One region of the Bryobacter aggregatus MPL3 genome, then DNA from elsewhere that is predicted to be linked to it. Evidence: riboswitches for the same ligand, from Rfam matches in the RefSeq annotation. Region 1 holds a riboswitch; each other region holds the start of a gene.
The links. Region 1 has a riboswitch for cobalamin ahead of M017_RS0106675 (TonB-dependent receptor). Riboswitches for the same ligand answer to the same signal wherever they lie in the genome.

Region 1 (7,563 bases):
AATCGCAACTCTCTCCCCCCAATGCGGCGGATCTTCATCGTTTTAAAGTAGTCGGGCGACACCTGCAGGAAGTTGGGATCCCGAGCCGCCAGGCGATCGCCCGGAACTCGGATCGGGCCAGTCCATCGATTGCCAGTCAGAAGTGGCCAGCCCGCTAAGGATGCCGACTCCACTCCGGGGCGATTGCGTAAGTGCTCCACCAACTGCATCCAGACCGGCAGTTGCCTCGGACGATCTGCTTCCAGTTGGACGACAAGGAGTTTATCGGGAGAGAAGCCAAGAGGACGGTGTTGCAGTTGCGCAAAGCTATTCACGAAGAGCCCCGCAAGAAAGAGCACAAAAATACAAAAGGCTAGCTGAGTTGCAACCAGCCCATTGCGGAAGCGGTTTGAGCTTGGATTGTTACTACCTTTGAGAGCACTGATCGGTTGGGAGGCAGAGGCGCGCAAAGCGGGTGCGAGACCAAATAAAAAGCTCACGACAACAGTAAGAGCAGCACTGAAGAGAAACTCCCGCCATCCTGCTTCGGAGGCAAGTCGAACCGGATCATTGGGGAGTCGCAGCATCGCAATCACAATCGGCACTGCCATCGAGGCGAGCATTGCGCCAAGAAGTGAGGCGGCGCCAGCCAGCATTGTGCCTTCAATGAGAACCAGCCGGACGAGACTCGCCCGGCTGGCCCCGAGCGAGACGCGGAGCGCCATCTCATGAGCACGGGTAGCGCCTTGTGCCATCAGCAGGTTTGCAACGTTGGCGCAGGCCACAAGCAGGACCAGCACAACAAGGAGCGCGAGAATCAGCAAGGGTTGACGGTATTGGCGCTGCAGGTCTGAGACGCCAGAAGCTGCGGGAAACAAATGCAGCTGATTGCTCAGATGTCGATCGATGGCCGCCTGCGGTGTGCCCGCGGGAAAGCTGCGGAGCCGTTGTTGGAGTTCCTCTTTGTGAAGCAGTTGGAGGGGTGCTTCGATCTGTTCGAGTCCCCACCCCGGACTGGGGCGAATCCAGATGCGAAACCATGCCCAGCCTGGGCTCGCGAGCGCCTCCACATTCATCGTCGCGGGAACAAATAGGTCCGTTGTCTCACCAGGCTCTGTTCCAATGAAGCCTTGCGGCGCCACGCCAATGATCTCGAGGGCATGCTTCTCAAGAGTGATCACTGTCCCGAGTACGGCAGGGTCTTGCTGGAAGCGGCGAGTCCAGTAATCGTAGCTCAGCACTGCCACAGGATGGCCACCGGGCTTGCGGTCCTCGTCCGAACGAAATAGGCGGCCATGCGCGGCACGCAATCCAAAGACCTCAAAGAGATTACCCGAAACATATTGCCGGTGCAGCGTTTCAGTCTCTTTTGCCATCCCGATGCGCACTTGCTGGCGGCGCGAAATCCTTCCAACAACCAGGAAGTCGGCACGCGCCCCTACGGCTTGCTGGTAGCGCTGGAATGTCGGGTAGTCAAACGAATCGTCCTGTTCGAGCTTGCCCTCGCGATTGATCAAGGTCTGGGCCAGATACGAGAGGCGCTCCGGTTCGGCGACGGGGAGCGGTCGCCAGAGAACAGCATCCACAAGACGAAAGGCCGCCGTAGTCGCGCCAATGGCAAGCGCCAAGGACAGGATTGCCGCTGCGGTGGTGACTGGATGCTTGCGGAGTTGCCGCCAGCCGAAGACAACATCAGCAGCGACTGCTTCAAGACGAGGAAGACCGCGTTGCTCTCGATATGTTTCCTTGATGACTTCGAGCGAGCCAAAGCTCAGCCGCGCCTGCCGCCGGGCTTCCGCGTAGGGAAGGCCCGAGCGCATCTTGTCCTCGATCAACATCGCGAGGTGCTCTTCAAACTCCTCACGGAGACGTTCTTCATCGCGTTGCCTTGTGAACAAGGAGTGGAATCGAGTGAAGAGACGTCTCAAATGCTTCATGGCAAGTCTTCTGCTTTCACGGTAAAGAATCGATCGATGATGGCCGTGGTCTGCGCCCAACTCTTCGCTTCCACCTGGAGTTGCTTGCGCCCTTCCCGAGTGAGCTGATAAAAGCGCGCCTTGCGATTGTTCTCAGACAGGCCCCAGTCCGACGTGATCGCACCTTCTTGCTCCAGCTTGAGCAGTACCGGATAGAGAGTGCCTTGATTCACGGCCAGGACATCGCCACTGATCTGCTCAATGCGCCGGGCGATTCCATAACCGTGGAGCACGCCCATGACCTCGAGTGTTTTGAGGATCATCAACGCGAGAGTGCCTTGGTGAACGTCGGATTTTTCTTTCAATTCTACTTCCTGTTGGTTTCCCAAAGAGATCCTATCATAGCTCCTATTGGAAACCAACAGAAATAAAGAACTGCAGGCCGTTTCATTGACACTCTCCCGTCGCGGGTGCTACAACGGAGTCTGCTTTAGGTGCCCACAAGGGCATAACAGGGAAGTTCGGTTCAAAGCCGACGCGGTCCCGCCACTGTATTTGAGTTCAGTTGCTTGTTCTACCACTGAGACGGAAAGTCTTGGGAAGGTAAAGCAGCTCGCAGCCACGTATGCTGCCACTCACGAGCCAGGAGACCTACCTAGAGCCGCATGGTCGAATTTCTGCGGAGAACAGAAACTACATGAAATCCTCTAGACACGTCTACATCCCGATTTTATTGATCCTCAAGATTCCGCAGAGTTTCCGGCCTCACCCCAACGAGGACCCTCTACATGGCATCTTGCTTTCATCGCAGCTCTTCTCTAGTTTTGCTGTTTCCCCTCTGCCTGGCCATTCCACTCCAGGCTGAAACATTCTCAATTTCTGGCATCATTCGCGATGCTCACGGTGTCGTCGCCGGAGCCAAGCTTTCTCTTGCTGGTCCGCAGACCGTTCCATCCACCCGCACGAACGCTGCTGGGGCGTATCGTTTCGATAGCTTGCAGCCCGGCAAGTATCATCTGTCGGTTACGCACAATGGCTTTGAGCCGTTGGAGCGAGAGCTTGTACTCAGCACGGTCTCCATCGAAACGGACCTCACGCTCCAGCCGCGCGCAATCGCAACCACGATGGAGGTGACCGACCTGGCGGGCAAAGCGACCGCATCACGCATGGAGATTCCAGATCGCGATCTCCCGGTACAGGTCAGCAGCATTCCCAGAGACACCATCGAGAGCCAAGGTCTCAACGATCTCTCCACCGCACTGCAGAACGCCTCGGGAGTTTCCTCGCGCGTGCAGTATGGCGTGTATGAAGCCTACACCGTTCGCGGCTTTTCGGGGAGCAGCGTGCTAATGGTGGACGGAATGCGCATGGAAGGGAATCGGCCCAATACACAGCTCAACAATGTCGAGCAAGTGGAAGTATTGAAGGGGCCGAGCTCGGTCCTCTATGGTGGCTCTGCTCTTGCAGGCGCGATCAATATCGTTCGCAAGAAGCCACAGGCGATTCCCGCGTATGACCTGTCCTACCGCGTCGGACGCTTTGGCCTGAATCAGGTCGGCGCCAGCGCCACCGGAGCCATCCTGGGACGCACCCGGCTGCTCTATCGCCTCGATACGATGTTCGAGAACAGCGATGGCTGGAGAGGCGCCGGAGCCAAGCGCTTCAACGTCTCGCCCACTTTTACCTGGCTCCTCCACGACCGCGCGCGACTCACCTTCTTTCAGGGCTATACGCAGGATCGATTCAAACTCGATGCTGGAATTCCGAACGGCCTGTACAACGTTCCAGGCTTCGACCTGAGCAGCCGCTTCAACACAAAGCAAGACTTTGAGGCGGCGCGCGAATGGCAAAACCAGATCTTCTTCAACGGCAACATCAACTCGAAGTGGGAAGTGCGCAATAGCTTTTTCTACAACCGGAAGGGCGATCAGTATTATCACGCCGAATCGCTCAGCTACCAGCCTGCCCTGAACCAGGTGAATCGGACGGCGTTGTACTTCTATCACCATCGCCGCCCGCTGCAGAACCAAAGCGATGTTCTGGGCAACTTTCAGTTTCTGGGACTCAAACACTATGTCCTCGCCGGATATGAGTATCAGGATTTTTACAACTTCACCGATCGCTCGGCTGGCCGCAGCATTGCCTTGCCGCCAGTGTTGCTTCCCAGCTTCAGCGACGCCTATGTCCCTGTTCCCGACTTTCCAACAACAAGTGTGGACTTCTCCTCCGCGTTGAGCCGGGCCACTTATTGGCAGGATCAGATCAGCATTGGGAAGCGCTTGAAAGTCAATGTCGGAGGCCGCTTTACGGACTACAATCGCAGCGCCTTCACCAACACCTACACCAGCACCGGCATCACGCGCGGCATCGATAGCAAACGGCATGCCACCGCTTACACCTACCGCGCTGGACTGGTCTATTCGCTCACAGAAGGACAGCAAGTCTATTTCAGCTCAAACAGCTCCTTCACTCCCGTGACGACGATTCCTGCGGATGGCCGCGAACTCTTGCCGGAGTTGGGCAGAAGCTTTGAGGTGGGACATCGCTGGCAGGCCTTTGGCGGCCGCTTCAAGGCGAACACCGCACTTTACAAAATGGTGCGGCAGAATGTGACCGTCGCTCTTGGGGCAGGGCTCTACAATCAGGCGGGCCAACAGTCGTCCAAGGGCATTGATTTTGATGCGACCGGCGATCTGGGCCGCGGCATCCGGCTGGTCGCCAACTATGGCTACACGCTGCCACGATACGACGAATACTTCACCTCAAACGGCACTGTCGATCTCTCGGGACGCCGTCCGAATTACACCACCCGCCACGTCGGCAATGTCTGGCTCACCAAGCAATGGGGCAGCTTCTATACAAGCCTCGGCGCTCGTTACATGGGCCCGGTTTTCCTAAACGACACCAACACCGCACGGCTCGGCGGATGGACTCGTCTGGGAGGAGCAGTCGGCTACCGTCGTAAGTTCTATGACTGGTCGCTCAATGCCGAGAATCTCTTCAACCGGCAACGCTACATTGTTTCCACTCTGGGGAGCAATGGTGCGCAGTTGTTTCCGGGTTCGCCAATCAACATCTTCACCACCATCCGATTGCGATTCCGCTCATGAAGACACTGAAGATTCGAATCAAAAAATTTGCGATCCTCTGCCACCGCTGGATGGGGGTTGCATTCTGTCTCTTGTTTTCATTCTGGTTCCTATCGGGAATCGCGATGATGTACTGGGACTTTCCATCGGTCCGGGCAGAGGAGCGGCTGGAGCGAGCCGCCGCCCTCGACCCGTCCAAAGTTCTGTTGAGTGCGGAGGAAGCGTATGGAAAGTTAAACGCCAAACGCGAGCCCGAACAGACACAGTTGCTGACTTTTGATGGGCGGCCCGCTTATCAGTTTCGTAGTGGCCGGGAGCAGTCTCTGGTTTATGCCGACGACGGCGCGATCCAATCGCAGTTCGACCTCGAACTGATTCGCCGGACGGCTGCCGCATTTACGGGACAGCCCGGCGATGCGGCCCAACTGGAGATGCTCCGGGAGCCAGACCAATGGACCATCGCGGGCAACTTTCGAGTGCACCAACCGATTGCGAAGTTCTCTTGGGCAGACGGTGAAGTCGCCTATGTATCAGGTAAAACGGGTGAGGTGGTGCAGCACACTACGACAGCTTCTCGCATCGGCGCCTACCTCGGCGCGATTCCGCATTGGCTGTACTTCACGCCGCTGCGTAAGAATCAACCGCTCTGGAGTCAGGTGGTGATCTGGCTCTCAGGAGTGGGCACGATCATGGCAGCACTTGGAATGGTGGTGGGGATCTGGATGTATTCGCCCAAGCGCGGAGTTCCCTATGCCGGACAGAAGCGCTTGCATACCATTCTGGGTCTCTTCTTCGGCATCGTCACTTGCACCTGGTCTTTCAGCGGCATGATGTCGATGGACCCCTTTCCGGCTGCAAGCCGGGGTGCACGTGGCAACAGCGAAGTCTCCAAGGCGCTGCAAGGGAAGCGCCCGCCGTTGAGCGCCTATGCGGCGCAGCATCCACGTCAGGCCCTGGAAGCGATGGCAGGCCAGTTTCCGGTGAAATCGCTCGAGCTGAGTTCGTTCGATGGCAAGCCGTTCTACCAGGCGCTTGGAGGCAACCGGCAGAAGCGAATCCTCTTGCCGGATGGCGCAGTCCGCAGCGGATTCAGCCAGGACCAACTGCAGAATGCTCTGCGCAATTGCTCGATCCGCGAATCCCGGTTGGTGACCGAGTACGAACTCTATTATGTGGACAGGCAACATCGGCGGCCTTTACCCGTGTTGTATATCGAGCTCAACGACGCGGAGAAAACAGGTTCCTACATCGATCCTGCGACGGGCCGCGTCGTGCAGAGTTACGGTTCCCGCTCGCGCTGGAATCGCTGGCTCTATCGAGGTCTGCATTCGATGGACCTGCCACTGCTCTACAAATACCGGCCGGCCTGGGATCTGGTAGTCCTGACGCTGATGCTGGGCGGCACCGCTCTCTGCATCACTTCGGTGGTGATTGCCTGGCTGGTGCTAAGGAGGAAGTACTTCGCCTTCGGCCGCCGCTTGCGAGTGGCTGCCCCGGGTCGATCGATTCTCGAGTAAGCTCGAATCGAATGACTCCAGAGATCGGGCCGACAGAACAGAAACCAGCAGCCATGCCGGCATGGCTGCTGTCCTGGGGAATCCTGGCCGGACTTGCGAATCTGCCGCTCGCTGTGCGTTTGATCTGGGAGCAGACACTCTTGACTTGGGATCGGGGCCCTCAGATGATCGGGTTCTCGATGGCGCACGCCTTCCCGTTTCTCCTGTTGACGCCTTTGCTTCTCCTTCCCTGGGTCTTAGCCGCAGTCGTCCTGTCGCTGTATCGCCTCATCAGAAAGCAATCCCTGGGCCGGCGTTGGATCGGCATCTTGAGCGCCGGTATTTTGCTCTCTGGAATCCCGTTTGTCCCTTACTCGGTCTGGCAGTCGATCTTTGCAAGTCAGTTGGCGCAAGGCCCGCATGTCAGCAGCTTTCTGATCTACGCAGTGTCCGATGGCGATTCTCTACTGGTGCAACGGCTGCTCGACCGAGCACCCAAAAAGCAGCAGCAGTCTCTAAAAAATTTAGCCCTGCAACAGGCAGCCTACGCTGGGCAGACTGCAATCTTGCAGGGCTTAGTCTCACGAGGAGCGGACCTCAATTCGCTCAATCCGTCTGGCTCATCCCCGCTGGCCATTGCCGAGCAGCAGGGTCACGAGGAAGCAGCGGCGTTTCTACGGTCGCAGGGAGCACGTTCCGTACCCGGCGCCTCCCCTTAAGGCTTCGTGCCGCCAACCTTCGTGCGAATGCGGAAGACGCTGGTGCTCGCAACGATGTAGAGAGTCTTCCCATCCTTGTCGCCCCAGGCGAGATTGCCCACCCGCTCCGGAACCCGAATGGTGCCGATATGCTTCCCTTCCGGTGAGATGATCCAGACTCCACCGGCACCAGAACCCCAGAGATTGCCCTCCTTGTCCACCTTAATGCCGTCTGGTCCACCAGCGCCCTTGGCGCCTGCCGGGTCAAGAAAAACCTTTCCATCCCTGACGCTGCCATCTGGCTGCACCGTGTAGCGCATCCACTTCGCGGGACCGGAGTTACTGATATAGAGATACTTCTCATCGGGAGAGAAGGCGATGCCGT
Region 2 (7,563 bases), 240 kb from region 1:
GCCTCACAGCTTTCGGGGCTTTCTAAGGAACAGGCGACGGCACGCGCCGCACTCGGAGCGCTGACGGTGGTCTTGGCGATCTTGGACGCCGGACGGGAGCGCAGATAGTAAGTCGTCTTGAGTCCTTTCTTCCAGGCATACATATACATGGAAGAAAGTTTTCCGATGGTCGGGCTTTCGAGGAAAAGGTTCAGCGATTGGCTCTGGTCGATGAAGGCTCCACGCTCGGCAGCCAGATCAATCAGGGAGCGCATCGGCACTTCCCAAACAGTGCGATACACCTCGCGCAATCCCGCCGGTACTTCTTCGATTCTTTGCACAGAACCTTCGCCAAGCTTCAGCCGGTTTCGCAGATCCTCCGTCCACAGACCGAGGGCCTTCAATTCCTGAGCGAGGTAACGGTTGACCTGGATGAAGTCGCCCGAAAGCGTCTCCCGCTTGAACAGATTGGAGATTTGCGGCTCGATACATTCATAGCAGCCGGCAATCGAAGCGATGGTTGCGGTGGGGGCGATGGCGATCAGCAGCGAGTTGCGCAATCCAAAGTGCTGGATGCGTTGGCGCAGGGCGTCCCAACGGGTGGGATCGTTTGGTGCGATGCCCCAGGCATCGAACTGGAGATCGCCGACTGCGGCACGCGTCTCGGCAAACGAAGGGTGCGGACCAAACATCTCGGCCAGGCTGCAAGACGCACTGAGGGCATGAAAGTAGATCTCCTCCTGGATCTGTGTCGAAAGCCGGCGTGCCTCCTCTGAGGCAAAGGCGAGCTTCAACTGGAAGAAGACATCCTGCAAGCCCATGATCCCCAGGCCCACCGGACGCCAGCGCCGGTTCGACACGGCTGCTGTATCAGTGGGATAGAAGTTAATGTCGATCACACGATCGAGGAAGGGAACGGCGCTCGCGACGGTCGCGGCCAGCTTCTCAAAGTCGAAGGCCCCATTCGTCACATGCCGCGCCAGATTCACCGAACCGAGGTTGCACACCGCCGTCTCTGATTGTGAGGTGACTTCGGTGATCTCGGTACACAGATTGCTCAGATGGATGACATTCTGCGGCTGTAGCGTCTGGTTCGATTTCTGATTGCAGGCGTCCTTGAAGGTCATCCAGCCGTTGCCGGTCTCAGCGAGGGTACGCATCATCCGCGAGTACAGGTCACGCGCTTGCATCTGGCGTTCGTACTTGCCTGCGGCTTCGGCCTCGAGATAGGCCTTGCGGAAGGCTTCGCCATAAAGATCGGGAAACTCCGGCACCCGCGCCGGGTCAAATAAAGACCAGGGGCCATCTGTCTCCACCCGTTCCATAAACAGGTCGGGAACCCAGTGAGCAAGATTCAGGTTGTAAGTGCGGCGCGCCTCGTCGCCGGTATTTTCACGCAACTCAAGAAATTCTTCAATGTCGGCATGCCAAGGCTCCAGATAAACGCAGCAGGCGCCCTTGCGCTTGCCGCCCTGATTGACGGCCAGCACTGAAGAATCGAGGGTCTTCAACCACGGCACGATGCCATTGGATTGGCCGTTCGTACCGCGAATCAGAGACCCGCGCGAGCGAATGCGGTGATAGGCCAGTCCTACTCCGCCCGCAAACTTCGACAGCCGTGCGATGTCTTTGTAGCGGTCGTAGATCGAATCAAGATTGTCTTCCGGCGAATCGAGCAAAAAACAGGAAGACATCTGCGAATGTGTCGTTCCGGAATTGAACAAGGTGGGCGAACTGGGCAGATACTCCAGAGCTCCCAGCAAGCGATAAAAGCCCACGGCTTCGGGCACATTTTCAGACAAACCACAGGCGACGCGCAAGAAGAAGTACTGCGGTGTCTCGATCACTTCGCGCGTGACCGGGTCCTTCAATAGATAGCGGTCGTAGACCGTGCGGATGCCGAAGAACTCAAAACGATCGGAATACAGATCGTCGATCGCCGCATTCAGCTTGCGTGCGTTGGCCCGCACAAAGGTGGCGGTTGTTTCTGCAATCAGGCCTGCACGAAAGCCGGCCTCAATTGATTGCGAAAACGAGAAGACGTTCTGATTTTGCACTTCCTTCTCGATGCAGCGCACGAGCAGGCGGGCGGCCAGACGAGAGTATTCCGGCTCCTCGGCAATCAGCGATGCCGCAGTCTGGATTGAGAGCGAATCAAGGTCCTTCGTCGTTGAGCCATCAAAGAGGCCACCGATGGTGTTGGTGGCAACTCGCATCGGGTCCACGTCCTTGAGCCCAACTGAAGATCGCTCGACGGCGCGAATGATCTTGTCGACGCTCACCGCTTCAAAGCTGCCATTGCGCTTGCGTACACGCATGCTCGTCGGAGGAACGGTGGCATGAATGCCGGGAATCAGCTCAGCTGTCTTGAAATTGCCTGTGGAGACCACGCTGTACCTTTCGCGCCGAAAGGAAAACAGCAGAAGCCAGCGCCCGCAGGCCAATCGCCCACGATGCGCCAACACCAGCCCTTCCCTCGAGGCTTGTGACAATACAGCACCTGGGGTGCTGGCTATCGGCAGGTCTTCGGACTCACAGGCATGTGCTTTCGCTTTTCCTAACACCCACGCTTCCCAATCGGCTTGTGCCAACCAGTGCTTTTACTGGGCTTCGTTCCTGTATACCGCTGCGGGTCAGTTCTGGATTTGCACCAGGATTCCCTTTTGATTTCCAACTTTGGAAAACCGACAGCAAGCCCAATATAAGGGGCCACTTTGGACGAAGTCAACTGCTAATTGTGGTGGATCCTTGAGCAACGATCCTTACCCCGCTTCGGTCATCCGCTGGAGGATGCCTGCAATCATGTCGCTTTTGGAAACACGGCTGCCGGGGCAGGCATGTGTCGTCTTCTTGTCTTCTTTGTGGAGCTTCAAGGATCTGGGATCAAGGCCCGCAAGCGAATGCAGTGCCGAGAGAGCAATGATTGCATTCTGACGGACAGCGCGACTGAAAGGCTCAGATTCGTAGTCTCCCACCATCTCGACTCCCCAACTCACAGAATTCCAAGAAGGTGAGTGGATGCCGGATGTCGTCAATGGCGTAAACTCCCAGATCAGGAAGTCGGCGACAAAGAGGTGTGGCCCGGCAGACCATTTTTGCTGGTTCTGGTAGTAGTTCTGGAGATTGAACATGCGGCGGATTCCGGAGACCTTGTGCCAATCCGCCAGTTTCGGTACTCCCGTGTTGTGCAGCACGACAAACTGTGGCTTCCAGCCGGTCAAATGGATGCCCTTCACGTAGGCCTCAAACTGAAGCGGGGTAAAGCACCGCGCCGAGATTCCCTTCCAACTTGCCATGGTTCACTCCTTTTTTGCTGGCACACTCTGGACTTGGCCGTAGAGCTTGCGGAGATCATAGGACCGGGTTCTCGTGGGCTTCACCTCCACGCCGTTCGCCAGTTTCTCCCAATCCTCTTCCTGGTAAAACCCGAGGACGATCGATGAGCCATCGACCCGAAGCAATTTTGCTTTGGAAACCCGCAGCAACTGGCCGCGCTTGGTGTCCACAACCGCAATATGGGAGGCTCCCAAGCCCCCGTCTTCCATCAGCAAAAGAAGCGCCCGGTTGCGGCCCACCATGACTTCTTTGAGATCGGAAATCGCATAGCGCTGCGCCGTGAGCTTTCGAGACTTGCCCCCGGGCCCATAGAGCCACAGAGACTGCCCTTCATTCTCATAGCCACCCGCGCCGTCTGTTCCTGTATAGGCGATTTGCGTCCCATCGCTGAGGATCCATCCCCGATAGGCTCGATTCGCGATCTTGACCGGCTTGCCATGGTCCGTGGCCCACAGTGGCCCGGTAAAGGCCCCTTCCGCATGCTCGACGTGCAGGTCGGCGTAGGCGGGGCTGCCCTGAGAAAAAAGCAGGAGCGGAATGGCGGCCATCATGGCAAGAACTTTGAGAAGCATCCGGTGTCGTTTCTCTCTCTAGACTCCTGGCTCGCTACACCCGTAACGCGCCTACACCCCAAATTGCGTCACAGTTGCCAATCTTGGGCCATGCTCCCGGCAGAAACTTGTTTACTCTGAGCGCAGCGACTGGATTGGATCCAGCCGTACCGCCCGGATCGCAGGCGGCACCGCGGCCAGGATGGCGGCGGACAGCAGCACGATAGCCGTCAGCCCGATCATGCCCCAATCGGCAGCTTTTGCTCCGTAGAGCAACTCCTGGAGATAGCGTTGCGCCGTAATGCCCAGTCCTGCGCCCACCGCCAGACCGGCAATCACCATCGCAAACGAACCGGCGGTCACGCCACGTACGATGCTGCTCCCCGGTGCGCCCATTGCCAGGCGAATTCCAATCTCGCGCCGCCGCTGGAGCACCGAGTAGTCGAGCACGCCATACAATCCGACCGACGCCAACACGAGTGCGACTACGGAGAAGAACAGCGCCAGCATGGCGAGCAAGCGTTCGCGCACCGTATGCATTTCGACAAGCTCCTGCTGGGTCCGCAAGTTACTCACCCGGAAGCCCGAGCCCGCGGCGGCCACCTGTTGCCGCAATGCTGGGCCCAGCAACAGAGGGTTTGCGCTACTGGTGCGGACAAAGATGCTTCCCCCGCTGATGGCTTGTTCCACACCCTTCTCATCCACATTCCGCAGTGGTGTATAGGCAACCGGGAGCATCGGCTGTCGCATCCTACTGTAGCGGGCATCCCCTACCAGTCCCACGATCTGATAAGGAATCGGCGCTCCGTTTTTCCTTGGGATGGCAAAGCTCTTGCCTATGGGACTCGCTCCGCTAAAGTAAGTCTTCGCGAAGGTCTCGTTGACCAGCGCGGTTCCTGGGTGCACATCATCGGGCCGCAGATCCCGTCCCTCGAGCAGCGGAATCTTCATCGTCTCCATCCACCCGGGGCTCACTCCCAAAAAGTAAGTCAAGCGATCAGTTGGCGGCGCTCCCTGAATCGAAATGAAGTTGTTCGACATGGTTCCGCTCAGTAGCGGCCATTGCGCCAGGGCCGACTTCTCAATTCCTGGCAAGGCGCCCAACTGGGAGCTGAGTTGTGCCCACTTGATCGGGGATTGCGGTGTTTGGGTGACGGCCTCCAGTACAAGCAAACGTTCTGAGGAGAATCCCGTTTGCTCATGGGCGAGCCGGTCGTAGCTTGCCACAAACATCGCGCCGAGAAACAGCACCACTGCGCAGAATGCGACTTGTGCTGCAATCAGTCCCTGCATCAGCCGGCGCGACTGGCGTGGATCGGCGCTGCCTTTCAATGCGTTGGCCGGGCTCACTCCGGAGGCTCGCAGCGCTGGAGTCAAGCCGAAGAGCAGCGTCACGCCGCAAGCCACCGCCAGCCCAAAGCCCAAGACCCGCCAGTCCATTGTCAGGTGCAGGCGCGCCGGGTTGTCTGGTGGGTTGATCAGGCTGACCACCAGCGGGGCAGACCACAGAGCAAACAAGGCTCCGAGTCCTGCGGCGAGAAAAGCGATCCAGGCGCTCTCGATCAACACCAACTGCACCAGCCGCCCGCGCCCGGCGCCGAGGGACACCCGCAGCGCCATCTCCTTGGCACGTGCGGCGGCCCGCGCGGTCATGAGGTTGCCCGCATTGCCGCAGGCAATCAGCAGCACCAATGCCACCAGTCCTGCCAGGGCGATGAGTCCCAACTGATTGTTGCGCTGTATGCCAGACATCCCCGATGCGGCGGGTTGTAGCACTAGCTTGTCCTTCGGATAATCGCGAAGCAAATGCGCAGGGAAGTTGACGAAGCTCTTGGCGCGCTCTTTCTCCATCTGGTGGTAACGCGCATAGAGCTTGTGCTGGAATCCGTCGATCGATACGCCTTCATGCGGTCTCACAAAAATCCGCAGCCAGAAGGCATTCCGGTTGCTGAGGACCCCTGCGTTTTGCATCATCATCGGGAGAAACACGTCGACCATCGTTCCTGGTTCTGTGCCGGTGAAGTTTCCCTCAATCACTCCTACGATCTCGAAAATCTGGTTCCCCATCCGGAAGCTACGGCCGACGGCGCGCGGGTCTTTGCCAAATCTGCGAGCCCAGAAATCTTCTGAGATCACGGCATAGGGATGGGTGCCGGGCTGTTGATCGTCGGTGTCGTTCAGCAATCGCCCTTGTGCTGGGCGTAACCCAAAGCTGGAGAACAGCGAGCCCGAAACAAATTGGCGATAGGCTTTCTCCATCTCCAGGTCTGAGCCGAATGTCATGTCCGAGCGGTCGGCGAATGAAACTGCCAGCGTATCGGCCTGCCCGTGCAAGGCTTCGCGAAAGGCTAGAAAAAGCGTGTAAGAGAAGCTCTCGTTCGACTGCGGCTTGCCGTCCTTGTCGGTGCCATTGCATAGCGCGGCAAAGAGCCGCTCGGGAGCTGTGATCGGAAGCGGACGCAGCAGCAGGGCATCGATCAGCCGAAACGCCGCCAGACACGCCCCAATTGCCAGTGCGAGCGAAAGAATCGTTGCCGCCGAAGTCACTTTGGTCTTCATCAGTTGGCGCCAGCCATAGCGGAGGTCCTGCGCAAAGCGTTCCCACCAGGTCCAGGTCCAATGCATACGAGTCTCCTCCTGAATCTGCCCTTGGTTGCCTAAGGATCGGGCCGCTGCGTCGCGGGCGCTGCTGGGGTCGACGCCTGCCTCCATTTGTTCCTCTGCCTCGGTCTCCAGATGAAAGCGCAGCTCTTCGGCCAGTTCTTGCTCGCGTCTGCTCCTGGCCCGCCAGTTCCGAATCTGAAACCAAAATCTGCGCAATCGGTTCATACGTTCCTACTCTGCGGGCCGCAGCACCCGTCCGATAGCTTGCGATAACTGGTCCCAACGCGCCTGTTCGGTGGTCAACTGCTTGCGTCCTGTCTCGGTCAGGCTGTAATACTTTGCTCGTTTCCCTTTGTCGGAAAGCGCCCACTCCGCTGCCACCCACCCCTGCGCCTCGAGGCGATGCAAGGCGGGATAGAGGGAACCCGTCTCCACCTGCAGCACCTCATCAGAACTCTGCTGGATGTGCTTTGCCACGGCATGTCCATGGGCGGGTCCAAACAGCAGCGTTCGCAGAATCAGCAGGTCGAGGGTGCCTTGTAGCAGCTCGAGCCGGGAGCGAGGGGAAGGTGGCATAAATTGTATAGACAGTCTACGGAATCAATACGTAGGATGTCTACACAAGGTTGGGGAAGAAAAATGATCTTTCTGGGCTAAGTGGAGCGAGATGCGGACAAGGCAATCTTGGGAAGCAGCAGGCAATCTCCGTCTCATCCCAGAAAACTAATTATTTCTTGCTGTTTTGCTCCACTAGATTTTCTTCTGGTGCTACATTCGCAACAATGGCAAGAAAATCTCGAGCAGACAAGCCCGGCGACATGCTGGCTGGCACGCTCGACATGCTCATTTTGAAGACTCTCCATGCCGCTCCCGCTCATGGCCATACCATCGCGAACGTCATCGAGAAATCTTCAGACGAAATCTTGCAAGTGGAGCATGGTTCTCTCTACCCGGCGCTCCATAAGCTCGAAAATCAGGGGCTGATCGCCTCTTTCTGGGGGACTTCCGAGAACAACCGAAAAGCGAAGTATTACCGCATCACGACCGAGGGAAGGGGCCACCTCCTGCAGGAACGCAGCCGCTGGGAAGCCTT
Region 3 (7,563 bases), 2.4 Mb from region 1:
CTGACACCTTGCAAAAGAGCTTCGGATGTTTGGCGATCCGTTCCATATCCTGTGCCCAGCCATCGAAGACTGCTTCCTTGATGTAAGGCTTCGCGATATGGTCCACCACCATCGGCAGATCGGGCAGCTTCTCAATCAGGGCAGGAATATAGGGCAGATGAGAGGGACGGAGTAACAGGTCGTAGGGGACTTTGCGCGATTCGAGCTCCTTCAATCCCCGGATGACGGCGGGTTGCAGCATCCACTGGACATCCGGTTCGTCGTGGACCAGATGACGGACGCCGACAAATTTCGGATGCTTCTGGAGCTGGTCGAGCACTTTCCCGACATTCGGATCCTGCAGGTCCACCCAGGCCACAATGCCGAGAATCGACTTGTGCTGATTCGCCAGATTCAGCAACCAGGTTGCCTCCTCGGGCACTTGGGCCGCCTGGACAACAACGCTACCATCAAAGTTGTTCTGTGTGAGTGTCGGTTCGAGGTCTGCGGGCAGATAATTGCGTCGCAATGGGTTCGGAGCCGGCGGCATCCACGGGTAGGAAATGAGGTCGGGGTTCCAATAATGTTGGTGAGAATCAATTCGCATCGTACGCCCGCGATTCTATCAAGGCGCGCTACGCTGCTGGCGGGACTTGGTTTCTTCGGTTGTGGCCGGGAGGGGACGCACCAGCGTGTGGACCCGGCGCTCGGGCCGCTGATTCCTTCCGACACGACAACGCTGGTGGGTATCCGGCTCGATCATCTGCGTAAAACTCCAGCCTGGAAACAGCTCTTTCCGGACAATGCTCCCTCGGTGCTCGATGGCTTAGCGAAGAAGTCGGGCATCGATGTGAAGGAGACTGTTCATGAAGTCCTGTATTGTCTGGGTGGCCGCCATCGTTGTGGGCTGATTCGCGGCAAGTTTGTCGATGAAGGGCCAAACAATTCCGGAATGGAGCCGCAGCTCAAGATGGAAGGCGCGCAGAAGTTTCCCTACAAAGGCTTCACGCTCATTGGCAAGGAAGAGTTTGCAGCCACCTTCTTCAATTCGAGTGTTGTCGCTCTCGGGAACGCGGCGGCGATCCGGGCGATCATCGATAACAATGAACGGAAGAACGCCGTGCCGCAAGCGCTATTGAACATGGTGCAGGCGCTGCCTGTCGCCGCCAATGTCTACGCGGTGTCCACCAGTCCGTCGATTCCTGAAGGTGGGGTGGGCGGCGTACGCAGCTTGCCGCTCACCTTGAAGAGTGCCTGGGCCTATGCCGATCTGACCACCACCGCATCGATCCGCGCAGAGGGTGAAGGCACGACGGCAGAGGATGCGAAGAAGCTGGTTGATGCCTTCAAGGCCCTCACCAGTCTGCTGCGTATGACTCTCAAGCCCGCACAGAAGCAAATGCTGACCGTCCTCGATTCCCTGCAAGTGGTTCAGGACAACGCGAAGGTCAAGCTGCAGGCAGATCTGCCACTTGAAACCGTTCTCGACCTGCTGAAGGGAATTGATCTGAGCGACAAGCTTCGCGCATAATTGCGCCATGCGCGCAATCCTGCTTGGACTGAGTTTTGCCTTTTGCTCCTGGGCCGCGACGGGTTTGGGGCCAGACACGCTGTGGGACTGGCGGAATGTCGCCGCGCCTAAAATCAGTCCCGATGGCTCGAAGATCGTTTACCAGATCGAATGGGCAGATCGGATGACGGATGCCTTCCATTCGAATCTCTGGATGGTTCATGCGGACGGCAGCGGCAACCGGCCTCTGACACAAGGCAAGCAACGCGACACCGGCGTGGTCTGGTCGCCGGATGGCAAACGCATCGCCTATCTCTCGACGAAATCAGGCCGCCCTCAAATTGTTGTGCGCTGGATGGAGAATGGCGACGAGGCGCAGATCACGAATCTGGAGACCGCGCCCTCCGATCTTTCCTGGTCGCCGGACAGCCAGTGGATCGCTTACTTTTCGCGAGTGCCGGTGAAGGCAAAGTGGAGTGTCAAATCTACTCCTCCCCCTCCGGGCGCCACCTGGACAGCCGGACCGAGTGTGGTGACGAAACTGAAGTGGCGGCAGGACGGCATCGCAGGTGCGGGACTCGTGCCGGAAAGTGTCGGTCATCTTTTTGTGATCGCCGCTGATGGTGGCGCGGCCCGCCAGGTGACGAGCGGAGACTACCAACACAGCGGACCAGCCTCCTGGACGCCAGACGGCAAGACCGTCGTCCTCAGTGCGGCTCGTCGCGAGGATGCCGATGCGGTGCTCTATCCGGAGGACCTCTATGCGATCGATATCGCCACCGGCAACGCGCGTGTCCTGGTGCAACGCAACGGACCAGAAATCAGTGCCGTTGTTTCGCCGGACGGCAAGTGGATTGCCTTTCTTGGTTTTGAAGACCGCGGCAATAGCCACCATTCCAACCGGCTCTGGGTGGTGGGCATCGACGGCAAGGGGCTCCAACTTCTGGGCGCGAGCCTCGAGCGTGATTCCGTCTCGCCGGTCTGGAAGCCGGATTCGAGCGGCGTGTATGCGGTGGTCGAAAGCAGTGGAGAGTCGCATCTGTACCTCGCCGCGCTCAAGGGCGGCATCGAGAAGCTGACCAGCGGGACGCAGCGCTTCAGCACCGGCTACGCGGTGGCTGATCGCTTCTCCATCGCAAAGAACGGAACCGTGGCGATCACCAGTTCCGGTCCGCTCGAGCCCAAGGATGTCTATGCGATTGTGCGTGGCGCGGCGCCGCTGCGGCTCACCCAAGTGAACGAGGGCCTGATGGCGGGGCACTCGATTGGGAAGACAGAAGCGCTGCACTGGAAGAGTTTCGATGGCCAGCCGATCCAAGGCTGGGTGATCTACCCCCCAGACTTTGATGCAGGTAAGAAATACCCGCTCATTCTCGATATCCATGGCGGTCCCCATGCGATGTATGGCGTTGAGTTCCAGCACCAGATGCAGATGTTCGCCTCGCGTGGCTTTGTCGTGTTGTATGCGAATCCGCGCGGCTCTACCGGCTACGGAGAAGTCTTCGGCAATGTGATTCACGCGAAGTATCCGGGCGACGATTATCAGGACCTGATGCTCGGCGTCGACGCCATCGTCGCCAAAGGATCGATCGATCCGAAGCGCCTCTATGTCACCGGCGGCTCGGGCGGCGGTCTATTGACGGCCTGGATCGTGACCAAGACCGATCGCTTTGCCGCGGCTGTCAGTCAATACCCGGTGTCGAACTGGTTCACGCAGACAGGCAGCGCCGACATCGGCTTACTGATGACGCGCTGGATGAAGGCGATGCCCTGGGCAAACCCGCAGCAGTACATCGAGCGCAGTCCGGTGTTTTTTGCCGACAAGATCAAGACGCCCACCATGGTGTTAACTGGCGAGGAGGATTGGCGCACGCCGATTGCGCAGAGCGAGGAGCTTTACTTTGCGATGAAGGTGCGTGGTGTCGATACGGTGCTGGTTCGTTTCCCGAAAGAGCCGCACGGGATTCGTGGAGCCTTCCCGTCCCATCGCATCCTGAAGGTGGAACATATTCTCGGCTGGTTTGAGAGGCACTCGCCGTAATGTCTAGGTGGTGGTCGGCCGGATGGAGAACCGGGAAGCGGAGTTTGCAAAGATGGCGATCACCAGAATGCTCGCTGACGATTCTCGCAGAATCGCCAGTACAATCGGCACAGATGACAGCGCTTGCGGCTCCCCCGCTAACGCTTGAGCACGAGTTCGTCGAGGGGCAGCCGCTCCTGCCAGTGTTCCCGTTCCAGCAGTGGTTGCTCGCTGATCTCAACGGGCCATCCCAGACAGAGATAGGCAACAAAGCTCCACTCATCCGGCACCTCCAGGCAGCGTTGTGCAGCCTGGGGATCGAGGATCGAAACCCAGCCGAGGCCGATGCCTTCCAGGCGCGCCGCGAGCCAGAGCGTGTGGATCGCCATCACGACCGACCAGAGTGCCGTTTCTGGCATCGTACGGCGGCCCAGGCCCGATCCGGCCACCGGGTCCAGATCGGCAAAAACGGCGAGATGCACCGGCGCCTCCACCAGACCCGCTAGCTTCAAGCGCCGGTAGTGTTCGGCCTGTTCGCCTTCGTAGTGCGTGCTGGCTTCGAGGTTGGCGGCAGAGAAATTTTCGAGGATCGTCTGGCGTCGCGCCTGAGTCTCCACCTTCACCCAACGCCAAGGCTGCGAGAATCCAACCGAAGGAGCCAACATGGCCTGCGCGAGGAGATGATCGAGCAATTCTGGTGCGACGGGATCGCTTTTGAAATGCCGTACGTCGCGCCGCCAACGCAGCAGGGCGTCGAACTGGTCGCGGAATTCGGCGGTGAACATTTTATCCAGCAAACAAAGTTGAGCATCGCACATTGCGGACAGTCTGCTATTCTCGTGGAGTCCACGGTACACCTCTTGGTGAGGTGTTGAAAAGGGAACCCGGTGTGAATCCGGGACTGCCCCGCAGCGGTAATTGGGAACGAACATCGCATCCATACACTGGCCGGAGTCATCCGGCTGGGAAGTAGCGATCAGTAGGCCGCCCATGAGTCCGAAGACCTGCCTGGATCAGTTGACCACAACTGACTTCACTTTGCTCTCGTGGGAGGGGCAGGGCCTATGCGCCAATACCAATTTTTCTTTGCTCTTTTTTGTAGTCTTTGTCTGCACGGGCAGACTGTGTTTGAAGGGCTGGTTCACGATGCCCAGAATCGGCCAGTCGACGGAGCGGCACTGACGCTTTTCAGCGATCGCGGTTCCTCACCGCTCGCAAGCACTCGAACGCAGAATGGAAATTTCCGGCTCATCGGGGAAGCCTCGAAAGCGTACTTCGTCGAGGTATCGGCGGACGGATTCCGGAAGATGTTGCTTCCGGTCAGCCCTGGCACGCAGATCGATCTGCAACTGGAAGTTGCCGGTGTTGATCAGCATGTCTTCGTCACCGCCGAGGCGCTGGCGCAGAGCTTCGACCAAGTCTCCAAGGCGGCAACGCTGATCACTTCAGAAGAGATCGCCCAGCGCAACGAGTACAGCCTCAGCGAGACACTGCGCGACACCCCCGGCGTGCTGATCCGCAATCTGGGCGGCCCCGGGCAATCAACCACCATTCGCGTCCGTGGTCTGCGCGCCGATGCGACCTCGATCCTGATCGATGGCCTTCGCTTCCGCGACGTCGCCACCACCCAGGGCGACGCGAGTTCCTTCGCCTCCACGCTGAATATCATCAATGCCGACAAGGTGGAGATCCTGCGCGGCTCCGGCTCGTCGCTCTATGGCTCGAATGCCGTCGGCGGCACGATCAATGTCGTGACACCCCAGGGCGGCGGCCCTGCCTCTGGAGACCTGCAGGTGGAAGGCGGCAATCTCGGCCTCTTCCGCACGCGCGGCGCTGTTTCCGGTGGCGTCAAAGACAACCGGCTCATCTATAGCGCGGGGCTGCTGCATCTGAATGTAATGAGCGGCGTGGATGGCAATGACCGGGCTCGCAGCACTGGCTTCCAGGGCTTTACCAAGTACAGTTTGTCCAAGACGATGTCGCTGTCCGGACGCCTCTTCTTCTCCGATGATTTCGTGCAGCCGAACAACAGTCCGACGGCGAGTGGCTTGCCAACGGCGAACATCCCGAACACGACCATCGTCCAGGCGATCGCACTGCCGCAAAGCGAAGTCAAAAAGAGCTTGCTGGGCCTGCCTTTTGATCCCGGCAATGCGACCTTCATTCCGAATCGCGACGATCCGGACAACCGCCGCGCTTCGCGCTTCTGGTCGGGCGCCCTCGTACTGAAGCAATCGCTCAGTGCGACAGCCGACTGGCAGGCCAGCTACCAGCGCACCCACACCAACCGGGTCTTCATGAACGGCCCGGCAGGCGTCGGCTCGCAACCGCTCGTGTCGAACTTCAGCCAGTTTGAGGGCGGCGTCCATACGGGCGACGCACGTGTGAACTGGCGCCCCACCCGCTGGGACGCGCTCACCGGCGGTGTCGAACTGGAGAGCGAATCCTATCTCAACGCCGACGATAACCGCATCAACCTGTCCACCCAGACCCGCGCCGGGCAGCGCTCGCAAGCTTATTACTTTGCCAATCAGCTTCTGCTCGCCCAGCAGCGCTTGCAGATTTCGATGTCCGGCCGCGCCCAGTTCTTCCAGCTCGAGGAGCCGAGCTTCCGCTACAAAGGCACGGCAAACCCCTATGAGACGCTGCGCTTTTCCTCGGCCCCGCGCGCGCTTACCGGCGACATTGCCGCCTCCTACTTCATCGCGAAAAGCGGCACGAAGATCCGCGCCCACTTCGGCAATTCGTACCGCGCCCCGGCCTTGTATGAACGCTTCGGTTCCGGCTTCACCTACAACTCGGGTACCGACGCGGTGGCCTTCTCGCCCTACGGCGACCCGCGGCTTTCGCCAGACCGCTACAACTCCGTCGATGGCGGCATCGACCAATACCTCTGGCGCGACAAGCTACGCTTCAGCGGCACCTGGTTCTATACGCGGATTGCGCGGTTGACCCAGTTCGATTCCGCCGCCACCGTCATCCGTCCGGCTAGCGACATCTTTGGCCGCAGTTCCGGTTATTTCAATGGTTCGGGCGGCATCTCGCGCGGCGCTGAAACTACGCTCGAGTTCCGGCCCAATCGGGGCACCCTCGTGCGGACCTCTTATACCTATGTGAATGCCGACACGGACCAGGACATCGCGGTCCGCGGCTTCTTCCAGGCCTTGAGCGTACCGGCCCACACCTTCACCGCGATGGTCCACCAGCAGTTGGGAAAACGGACAGACATTACAATGGACCTGTTCCACTCTGGCGATTATTACAACTCGCTTTCCGCCGCCGGACGCGCGCGCGCCTACCTCTACGGCGGCCCCACCAAAGTGGATCTGGTCGGCAATCGCGAGCTGTGGCGGGGCGAAAAGTACCGGCTGAATGCTTATGCGAAAGTGGACAACCTGTTGAACCGGACCTATTACGAAAATGGGTTCCTCGCGCCCCGCGCCACCTTTGTGACAGGTTTCAAAGTGCTGTTCCGATAGGAGAAAACAACTGATGTCGATTGCAACCATGCGAGGGGATGGCGGCCAAACCGGGCTGAGCGGTGGGGTGCGGGTTTCGAAATCCGCCCCGCTCGTCGAAGCCTTTGGCACGATGGACGAGCTGATCTCCAGCCTCGGTTTTGCACGCGCGATCTGTCAGGATCAGGAGATCCACGACGCCACCAAGCGCATCCAGAAAGAGCTGTTCCGGGTGGCCTCGGCCGTTTCGACGCCGAAGGAGAGCCCCAAGGGCCGTCCTCCGATCGACGACGCGCTCGTCGATGCGCTCACCGAACACGTCCACCGCATCGAGGCGATGCCGGGGGTGCTGAACGACTGGTCGCTGCCAGGGGAAGATCCGGTGTCGGCGGCCTATGATGTCGCCCGCACCATCTGCCGCCGCGCTGAGCGTCTGATGGTGGGTCTACGCGAGGCAGGCGACGATTTTCAGCCGAACGTTCTGCGCTATCTGAACCGGCTTTCTGACCTGCTGTGGCTCTTTGGCCGTCAGATCGAGAAGCAGGAGGGCAAAGACGCGACGCTGCGAGACGCGAGCAAAGGGGGGCCACGCTGGT
Region 4 (7,563 bases), 850 kb from region 1:
CCTGGAAACCACGGTCCTCTTCTGGAAGAGCCACAGAGAATTTCGTCGGATTGAAAGGGAAGATTGGGGCTCGAATTGCATAAGAAAAGGCAGAGGAGTATCAAAATGAACAAATTACTCATTACAGCAATCGCGATCGGCATCGGCGCCGTGGGAGCCATCGGCCAGCATCGCGAGGGAGGGGGGCGCGAAGGAGGGGTAGGAGGGGGACATATTCCTGCCCATGGCCCGGTTGCGAATCGGGCTCCGATGCGTGAGAACGAGTCCCGCGATACGAAAGAGAACAGGATTGCCGTCGATCAGAAGGGGCACCCGAATCTCCCGCATGTCCATGCAAAAAATGACGAATGGGTAGGGCATCGCAGCGGCGCGAATGATCCCCACTACCATTTGGATCACCCCTGGGCTCATGGCCGCTTTTCTGGTGGTTTTGGGCCACAACATGTGTTTGTGCTGACTGGTGGCAACCGGAACCGCTTCTGGTTCAATAACTTCTACTGGGCCGTCGCACCTTTTGACTACAGCATCGTCGATGACTGGAACTGGGCCGGCGACCAGATTGTGATTTATGAAGATCCGGTCCACGTAGGCTGGTATCTCGGATACAACTCGCGGCTGGGCACTTATGCCCACATTGAATACCTCGGTCTTTAATCTCTCGAGGAAAGACAGACGATCTACAAACGCTCATCCCAATATGAAAAATTTAATCGTAACAATGGACACATCCCTTACTCTTACGGTTAGTTTTCGCACAATACATTTCCGCAAAGATGGAAACCATCAACAAGGAAGATTGAACGTGTCGGAAGGAATGGCTCAGGAATGGGAGCACGCCGGATCTCCAGCGCGATTCCGAGGCAGAGTTTAGCAGTTTGAACTCTTTGTAGGCAAGATCGGAGCGCATCTCCTGTCGACTCCGAACCATGATTGAGATTCAACAGAAAGCGATAAGAAAATGAAAAACACATGGAAGAACACACTGCTAGTTGCATTTGCAGGAATCGCATTGTTGGTAACGCCCTTTCTGTCTGCTGACGAGATAGAAAAGGCTAATATTCCATTCCAGTTCACCGCCGGAGAAAAGGTCTATCCGGCCGGAATGTACGAGTTCCGGGTGGATTTAGCTTCGCGGGTCGTGAAGGTCACACAAGATCCCAAAGGAGCCGCTGGATTCGTGCCGTTCATCACCACAATGGCGGCAACGACACACTCGACGGCTACAGACAATCATATTGTCTTTGACAAAGTAGGAAACAACTATACCCTTTCGGAAATTTGGCAACCGGGTGAAGACGGAATCCTGGTTCATGCAACAAGAGGAGCACACGAACACCACGTGATTCACGTTCCTAAAAAGCAGAGGTAAGTCTGCTCGATCAGGTGGGTTCGTTTCTATCATTCGCAAGTATGGTCAACGAAGGTTCCATCCCCAATACCTCGACAAGGACATATGAACACCACATGCAAGATCGCAGTAGTCAGTTCCACGATCTTTTTACTGGCGTTTGCGCAGAACAGCCCTCGGCCCTCCGCCGGGGCAAACGAAGTCCCGGTGCAACTGGTAGTGACCGCAGAAGAAATACACGGTAGCGAGTTGCCTTCGATTGGCAAGTCTGATGTCAGGGTATTGCAGGGTGGAACGATGAAAGAGGCCCTAGACTGGGCGCCATTTCGAGGGGAAATGGCGGGTCTTGACCTCTACATCCTGATCGATGAGCGAGGAGATCCTGGAGCGGTGACGCGATTTGAAGAGCTTCGCCGCTTCATCTCTTCTCAGCCGCCAACCACCGCGATTGGAGTTGCTTATATGGAGAATGGGGAAGCACACGTCGTGCAGGCCCCAACCAAGGATCACGACAAGGCAGCGAAGGTCCTTCGAATGCCTTCGGGCAACGACAGTGCCGGTGCCAGTCCGTTTAATTCCTTGAGCAAGTTGATCAATGAGTGGCCCCAGGGGGCCCTGCGGCGTGAAGTGCTCTTAGTGTCCGATGGCGTTGACGTTTTTGAAGATGTTGGCGGGGCAAGCATGTATCTGGACGATGCAATCGCGGCAGCACAGTATGCTGGAGTGCAAGTCTTTTGTATTTATGCACCCAGTCTCGGCCATGCCAGCCATAGCCCTGCATTGGTCCGGGGGGGGCAGGCCTATCTTGCCGAACTCGCCGAGCAAACCGGCGGAGAAGCGTATCTGAGCGATCAGGGGAATGCGCAGTCGTTTACGCCCTATCTGGCCGATGCGGCCAAACATCTCGCTCAACAGTACCGCGTCAAATTTCTCGCCATCCCTCTCGAGGAGAAACCCGGAGAAAGAAGCGCGTACCAACGGATCGCAATCCGCTCACGGCTCCCGAATATCCAGTTCCTCGCCGCCCGCAGATTCTATCTCGCTGCCGGCACAGCTACCAAGCCATAGCGAATGCAGATTGGGTGCGCTGTTCCCGATTGAAGGCAGAAGCGCGGCGAACTCAGAGCTTGTCTTCTCACGCCATCAATAGGAACATCGGCAAAACGCCGATCTGAACAGGCACACCGGAAGCAGCCAGCAGACCATCTGGAAAAACGGCCCGCGCAAAGCTGCCGCGACCCGGAGTTGCCGTTCCTTCGCACAACGAACGAGTTCTTCACTCACATCCTCCTTCAGTCGCTTCCCGCGGCGAAACCAACAGGCATCCGTGATACCCTCGGATTGTCTCTTGGTGCTGGACTCGGCGATTCGTCGCGGTGTCTGGCTGAAAAGGGAATCCGGTGCAATTCCGGAGCTGCCCCGCAGCGGTAAGCAGGAACGAACGCCAATCATCCGCCACTGAGCTCACAGCTTGGGAAGGCTTGGCTAGTAGGTTTGTATCCAGCCTGTAAGCCCGAAGACCTGCCAGAGTCGCCGTCCTTGTGACGGCTACCCCATGGACTTCGAGGGAAGGGCTCCGTGAAGATATTACTCTCCGTTTTTTTCTATACGTGTGTCATTTTCGCCCAACCGGCGCCGCGTCTTGCGATTGTCGGTGGGCCGCAACAATTATGGCCGCGTATTACGACAGAATTCGCCAAACGTTATCCCGGCCGTGAGATTCAGTTACTCACCACCGCGCCAACAGCTCCCGTTCCGGTTGATATTGTCTTCGCCTACTACCCGACCCCAGAGGAGTTACAAGCCTCCCTTTCCTACTTGCCTGACAAGTCACTGGCGCAGCCGCAGGAGTTTGCCGCGCCGCTATGGCGCAGGACGATTGATCCCCAGGCCAGCGTCAAAGCCTCTGCTTATCTCGATGAGGGGGGTGTTGAAAATGGCGTGCGTCTGGTGGCCTATCTTTGTGATCTCGTCAGGCCCAACTGGAAACTCAGTCCCGAGGCGCCTCTCAAAGGCCCACAATCCGGCATCTATCATCCCGATGCAGAGGAACTATTTTCAAGCTTCGAGGCCTATCGCAACTGGTGGCTCCAACGCGCAGGACGGCAAGCCGCGCCCCCTGCCGTCGCGCTGGCCTTCTTCAGTAGCTGGCTTCGAGGCCGCGATCTTGCCGTAGTCGATGCCGGTGTCCGGAAACTGGAAGCACGCGGCTATCTGCCCATCCCTGTTTTTGGCTATCCGACAGATCGATTCACACCCCTCCTGCAACACCAAGGGAACATTCAGCCTGCAGCAGTCATTACGCTCAATGCCACACTGTCCTCTGTGAAAGATGCGGACATCTACACCTCCTGGAAGGTGCCGGTCTTCAATGGACTGGTGACACGAGATTCTCTGGAGCAGTGGCAGTCGAGTCCCAAAGGCTTGGCGCCCGATCGGATTGCCCCTCATTTGAGCTTCCCGGAACGCTCCGGACTCGTGGCCCCCACTCTGGTGGCCACTACAGAAAGCTCTGCCAATGGCGCGAAGATGACGCTTCCGTTCCATGCTGGCCTCGACAGCCTCCTCGACCGTGTTTCCCGTTGGATTGCGCTCCAAACAAAGCCAAATTCCAGCAAGCGTGTCGCCGTGATTTACTACAATAATCCCGCTGGCAAAGGCAATGTCGGCGCCAGCTATCTGCAGGTTTTCCCCAGCATCGCCAACATTCTGAGCGGCCTTGAAAAACGCGGCTATCAGGTATCGCATCCCTTGCCGGACGAAACCGTCATCCGGCGGCTGATTGAAAACAATGGCCGCAATCTGGAACTTTGGGCGGAGGGTGAAAAGGAACGGCTCGGTCACTCCGGAGACCCGGTCCTCTGGCCACTGGAAGAGTATCGCAAGCACTATGATCTGCTGCCGCAGTCCTTTCGCGATCAAGTGGAAGCAACCTGGGGCGCACCTGGTGTTTCCCGGTTGATGACAACTGATTGCCATCACAGCCGCTGCTTCCTTCTACCAGCGATCGAGCAAGGCAATCTGTTGCTCGCCCCCCAACCCCTTCGTACCACTTCCGATCAAGCGAGCGACCCCGGACACGTCACTGTCACTCCCCCGCCCCACCAATACATCGCTTTCTATCTCTGGCTCCGTCATGTTTGGGCAGCGGACTCCGTCATCCACCTGGGTAGGCACGGCACCCTCGAATGGCTTCCCGGCAAGCAAGTGGCGCTAGCCCCAGATGACGCACCCGCCCTGGTTCTCGGCGATCTGCCAAACTTCAATGTCTATGTCATGGATGGTGGCGGCGAAGCGATTCAGGCCAAACGCCGGGGCTTTGCCACCCTGATCAGCCACCTCACACCGATGATCTGGCGCACCGGTGGCCGTGCCGAATTCGAGAAACTGCACCTCGCCTTTCACGAACTCGTCGATCGCGGCGATTCTCTGGCGCCCAATCTCGCTCGCGAATACGAAAAGGTAGCCAGGGAAGAAGTGAAACGCCTGGGACTGGATCGCCAACTCCAACTCGACACCACCGGAAGTTGGACCAAGATGTCCCCTGCCTTGCACCGTTTTCTCCATGAGATTGAAGACGCCCCGCTACCGGCAGGGCTCCCGGTCTTTGGCAGTTCCCCGACAGAGGAGCGATTGAAAGAGGCCGTGAGTGCTTATCTTTTCTCTTCGTTCCCCAAAGACTCGCACGATACCGTCGAGCCATCGATTCCAATCTGGGCGGAGGAACTCCTCGCAGGCCGTGAACCACGCGCTGGCGAATTGAGCCCGGAACTCACAGCCCTGCTGGCCAAGGCAGCCAAAGCACTGCCCGCCTGGATTGCGGCACTGCGCAGCAGCGGGCCAGCCGAGATAGAAGGCCTGGCCAATGCCCTCGACGGCCGTCATGTGCCATCGAACCTGCTCGGCGACCCGCTCCGCAAACCGGAATCACTCCCGGTCGGACAGAATCTACATGCAGTCGATGCAGCGCGCATTCCCACCGAGGCCGCCTGGGTTGTCGGCCAGCAGATGGCAAAGGAATTCCTCCAGCGCTATCAGGAAACACATCATCAAGAGCCCAAGCGAGTCTCACTGGTGCTCTGGTATGGCGAGACGGAACGGCATCAGGGGGCCATGGAATGCATGGCGCTCGCACTGCTTGGAGTGCAGCCCGTTTGGAATCAGCGAGGCGTGGTGGAAGATCTGAAACTGATCCCACGGGAAAGCCTCGGGCGGGATCGTGTCGATGTTGTCTTCACCGTTTCAGGAAACTATCGGGATGGCTTTGCCGACAAACTGCATCTGCTCGACAAGGCAATTCGTCTCGCAGCCAGCGCCGCCGATCAGACCATTGCGGATCAAGATCGCAAACTAGCAGCCCAGATGCAGGCACAAGGAGTCGGAGCGGAAGACGCGGCAAAACTATCGAAGCTGCGGATCTTCAGCGCCAAACCGGGAGCCTATGGTGTTGGCGTACAACACCTGATCGAGAAGTCAGGAGGAGCCGACCGGGCCTCGAATGTAGCCGCTCTCTATGCCGCGAATATGGGGTTTGGATTCTCGGGAGAGCAATGGGGAGTGGAAGGCCTCAAAGCACTCCAGGCGAATCTCAGCTCCATTGATTCGGTGCAGTTTTCACGATCTTCTAATCTCTATGGCTCCTTGGATAACGACGACAGCTATCAGTACGTCGGTGGCCTTCGGACCGCCATCCAGCAGTTTCGGAAGCAGGCGCCCGATGTCTATCTTCACAATCTGCGCCAGGCCGGCACCACGCACATGACCGCGTTACGGGAGTGGCTGGCCGTCGAGCTCCACTCCCGGCAATTCAATCCGAAGTGGATTGGAGAGATGAAGGAATCAGGCTACGCCGGGGCACGCCAGATCTCAAAAGAGATCGAGCACTTGTACGGATTTCAGAAGACTGCGCCAGAACATCTCGACGAACGAACCTGGAACACTGTGCTCGATGTGTTTGTGAAAGATCGCTACAAGCTGGGGTTGCAGAAATTCTTCCGCGACCAGAATCCGCATGCCAAGCAGACAATCCTGGCCCGCCTGCTCGAAGTGGACCGGCAAGGCATCCATCACTTCAGCACCGCCGACCGTCAGATGCTCGCTGGGGAGTATGCGCGCAGCATTGCGGAAATCGGTGCAGCCTGCAATGCGCAGGTCTGCGCCAACCTTGCGCTTCGCTCGCATGTCACGCAGCAGCTTCGCCAGAGTGGAAAGAGGGAGGAGTTGCAGAACATGGAAGAGTCGCTGAGCAAGACCCTGGGTAAGACCGTCCAGTCGGCTGAGCCCGCGCCTCCCAAGCCAACACCGACCCCACTCTCCAAACTTCGATCCTTACAGTCCCACGCGATTACCTGGGTTCGGAGAATGCGCGTCCAGTGGATCGCAGACTCCATCCCACCCTGGGCCTGGTTAGCAATGATTGCAGCCTATGCTTGCGTAATCGGTGTTCGCATGAGGAGCAGCAGAATGGAGAATTCCAGCTTCAAGATCTAGAGGCTGTCATTCCCCTTGGGACGATAGAAGGATGGCCCCAAACAATACCAGACCGAGCTCAGTGACGCAGAATAGGCGTTGCAGTACCCGATCTGACATGGATGGAGAAGAGCCCCGCAGCGCGATTTTCCGCTGTGGGAGAGGTCCAACAACTTGCAATATTGGTCAAGTGCAGAGCACCCTGGTACTTGGTCGCTCCACAAATATAACGCTACAGGATCGCGACATCGTACGGCTGGTGTGCTTGGAGCACCGCTGCTTCGAGGGCACTGGATCTCAGATCAAGAGAAGGCCTCAATCGTGATGATCAATGAGCGCTATGTCTGTCTCGTATTTGGGGATAAGGATCCAATTGGGAAGCGAATCCTGGCAGCATTGCGCCATTGGCCACAGCCATCGGGTGAATCCCCGCCGACCGATCCTGCAATCTTTGGATTCCGACGCGGGTGGATCCGCTGGTGGCGCTGCGTGGGGAATAGTTTGAGCAGTACGAATCCTGCAGCGCCACAGCATCCCCAAGCGAGTTAGCGAGTCGTATAGCCGCCGTTCGCAAAGATTGTTTGGCCCGTGATCCACCAACCATCAGTGACCAGGAGCTCTACAAGCGGCACGATATCTTCGATCTTCGTCAGTCCGCCGAGCGCGGAAGCAGACTTGTGATAGGCAACCGCTTCCGGCGTCTCCTGACCGTAAAAGAACGGCGTGTCCATTGGTCCCGGCCCCAC

Region 2: it holds a riboswitch for cobalamin, as region 1 does, so the genes downstream of both, M017_RS0105595 (ribonucleoside-diphosphate reductase subunit alpha) here and M017_RS0106675 (TonB-dependent receptor) in region 1, are expected to answer to the same signal.
Region 3: it holds a riboswitch for cobalamin, as region 1 does, so the genes downstream of both, M017_RS0117465 (TonB-dependent receptor) here and M017_RS0106675 (TonB-dependent receptor) in region 1, are expected to answer to the same signal.
Region 4: it holds a riboswitch for cobalamin, as region 1 does, so the genes downstream of both, M017_RS0110440 (cobaltochelatase subunit CobN) here and M017_RS0106675 (TonB-dependent receptor) in region 1, are expected to answer to the same signal.

What each region holds. Positions count from the first base shown of each region.
Region 1 covers NZ_JNIF01000003.1:1,371,127-1,378,689, forward strand. Annotated here, with positions in the region: gene M017_RS0106665 (ADOP family duplicated permease) at 1-1,916, opposite strand, end outside; gene M017_RS0106670 (PadR family transcriptional regulator) at 1,913-2,260, opposite strand; cobalamin riboswitch at 2,371-2,568, shown strand; gene M017_RS0106675 (TonB-dependent receptor) at 2,720-5,005, shown strand; gene M017_RS0106680 (PepSY domain-containing protein) at 5,002-6,501, shown strand; gene M017_RS27455 (ankyrin repeat domain-containing protein) at 6,513-7,199, shown strand; gene M017_RS0106690 (SMP-30/gluconolactonase/LRE family protein) at 7,196-7,563, opposite strand, start outside.
Region 2 covers NZ_JNIF01000003.1:1,130,648-1,138,210, reverse strand. Annotated here, with positions in the region: gene M017_RS0105595 (ribonucleoside-diphosphate reductase subunit alpha) at 1-2,297, opposite strand, end outside; cobalamin riboswitch at 2,480-2,683, opposite strand; gene M017_RS0105590 (peptidoglycan recognition protein family protein) at 2,742-3,275, opposite strand; gene M017_RS0105585 (hypothetical protein) at 3,279-3,887, opposite strand; gene M017_RS0105580 (ABC transporter permease) at 3,999-6,695, opposite strand; gene M017_RS0105575 (PadR family transcriptional regulator) at 6,702-7,046, opposite strand; gene M017_RS0105570 (PadR family transcriptional regulator) at 7,253-7,563, shown strand, end outside.
Region 3 covers NZ_JNIF01000003.1:3,766,236-3,773,798, forward strand. Annotated here, with positions in the region: gene M017_RS0117440 (amidohydrolase family protein) at 1-586, opposite strand, end outside; gene M017_RS0117445 (hypothetical protein) at 569-1,510, shown strand; gene M017_RS0117450 (S9 family peptidase) at 1,518-3,530, shown strand; gene bluB (5,6-dimethylbenzimidazole synthase) at 3,668-4,294, opposite strand; cobalamin riboswitch at 4,341-4,535, shown strand; gene M017_RS0117465 (TonB-dependent receptor) at 4,574-6,988, shown strand; gene M017_RS0117470 (cob(I)yrinic acid a,c-diamide adenosyltransferase) at 7,002-7,563, shown strand, end outside.
Region 4 covers NZ_JNIF01000003.1:2,220,200-2,227,762, reverse strand. Annotated here, with positions in the region: gene M017_RS0110455 (hypothetical protein) at 106-654, shown strand; gene M017_RS0110450 (hypothetical protein) at 959-1,369, shown strand; gene M017_RS0110445 (vWA domain-containing protein) at 1,454-2,416, shown strand; cobalamin riboswitch at 2,681-2,890, shown strand; gene M017_RS0110440 (cobaltochelatase subunit CobN) at 2,927-6,838, shown strand; gene M017_RS0110435 (SDR family oxidoreductase) at 7,363-7,563, opposite strand, start outside.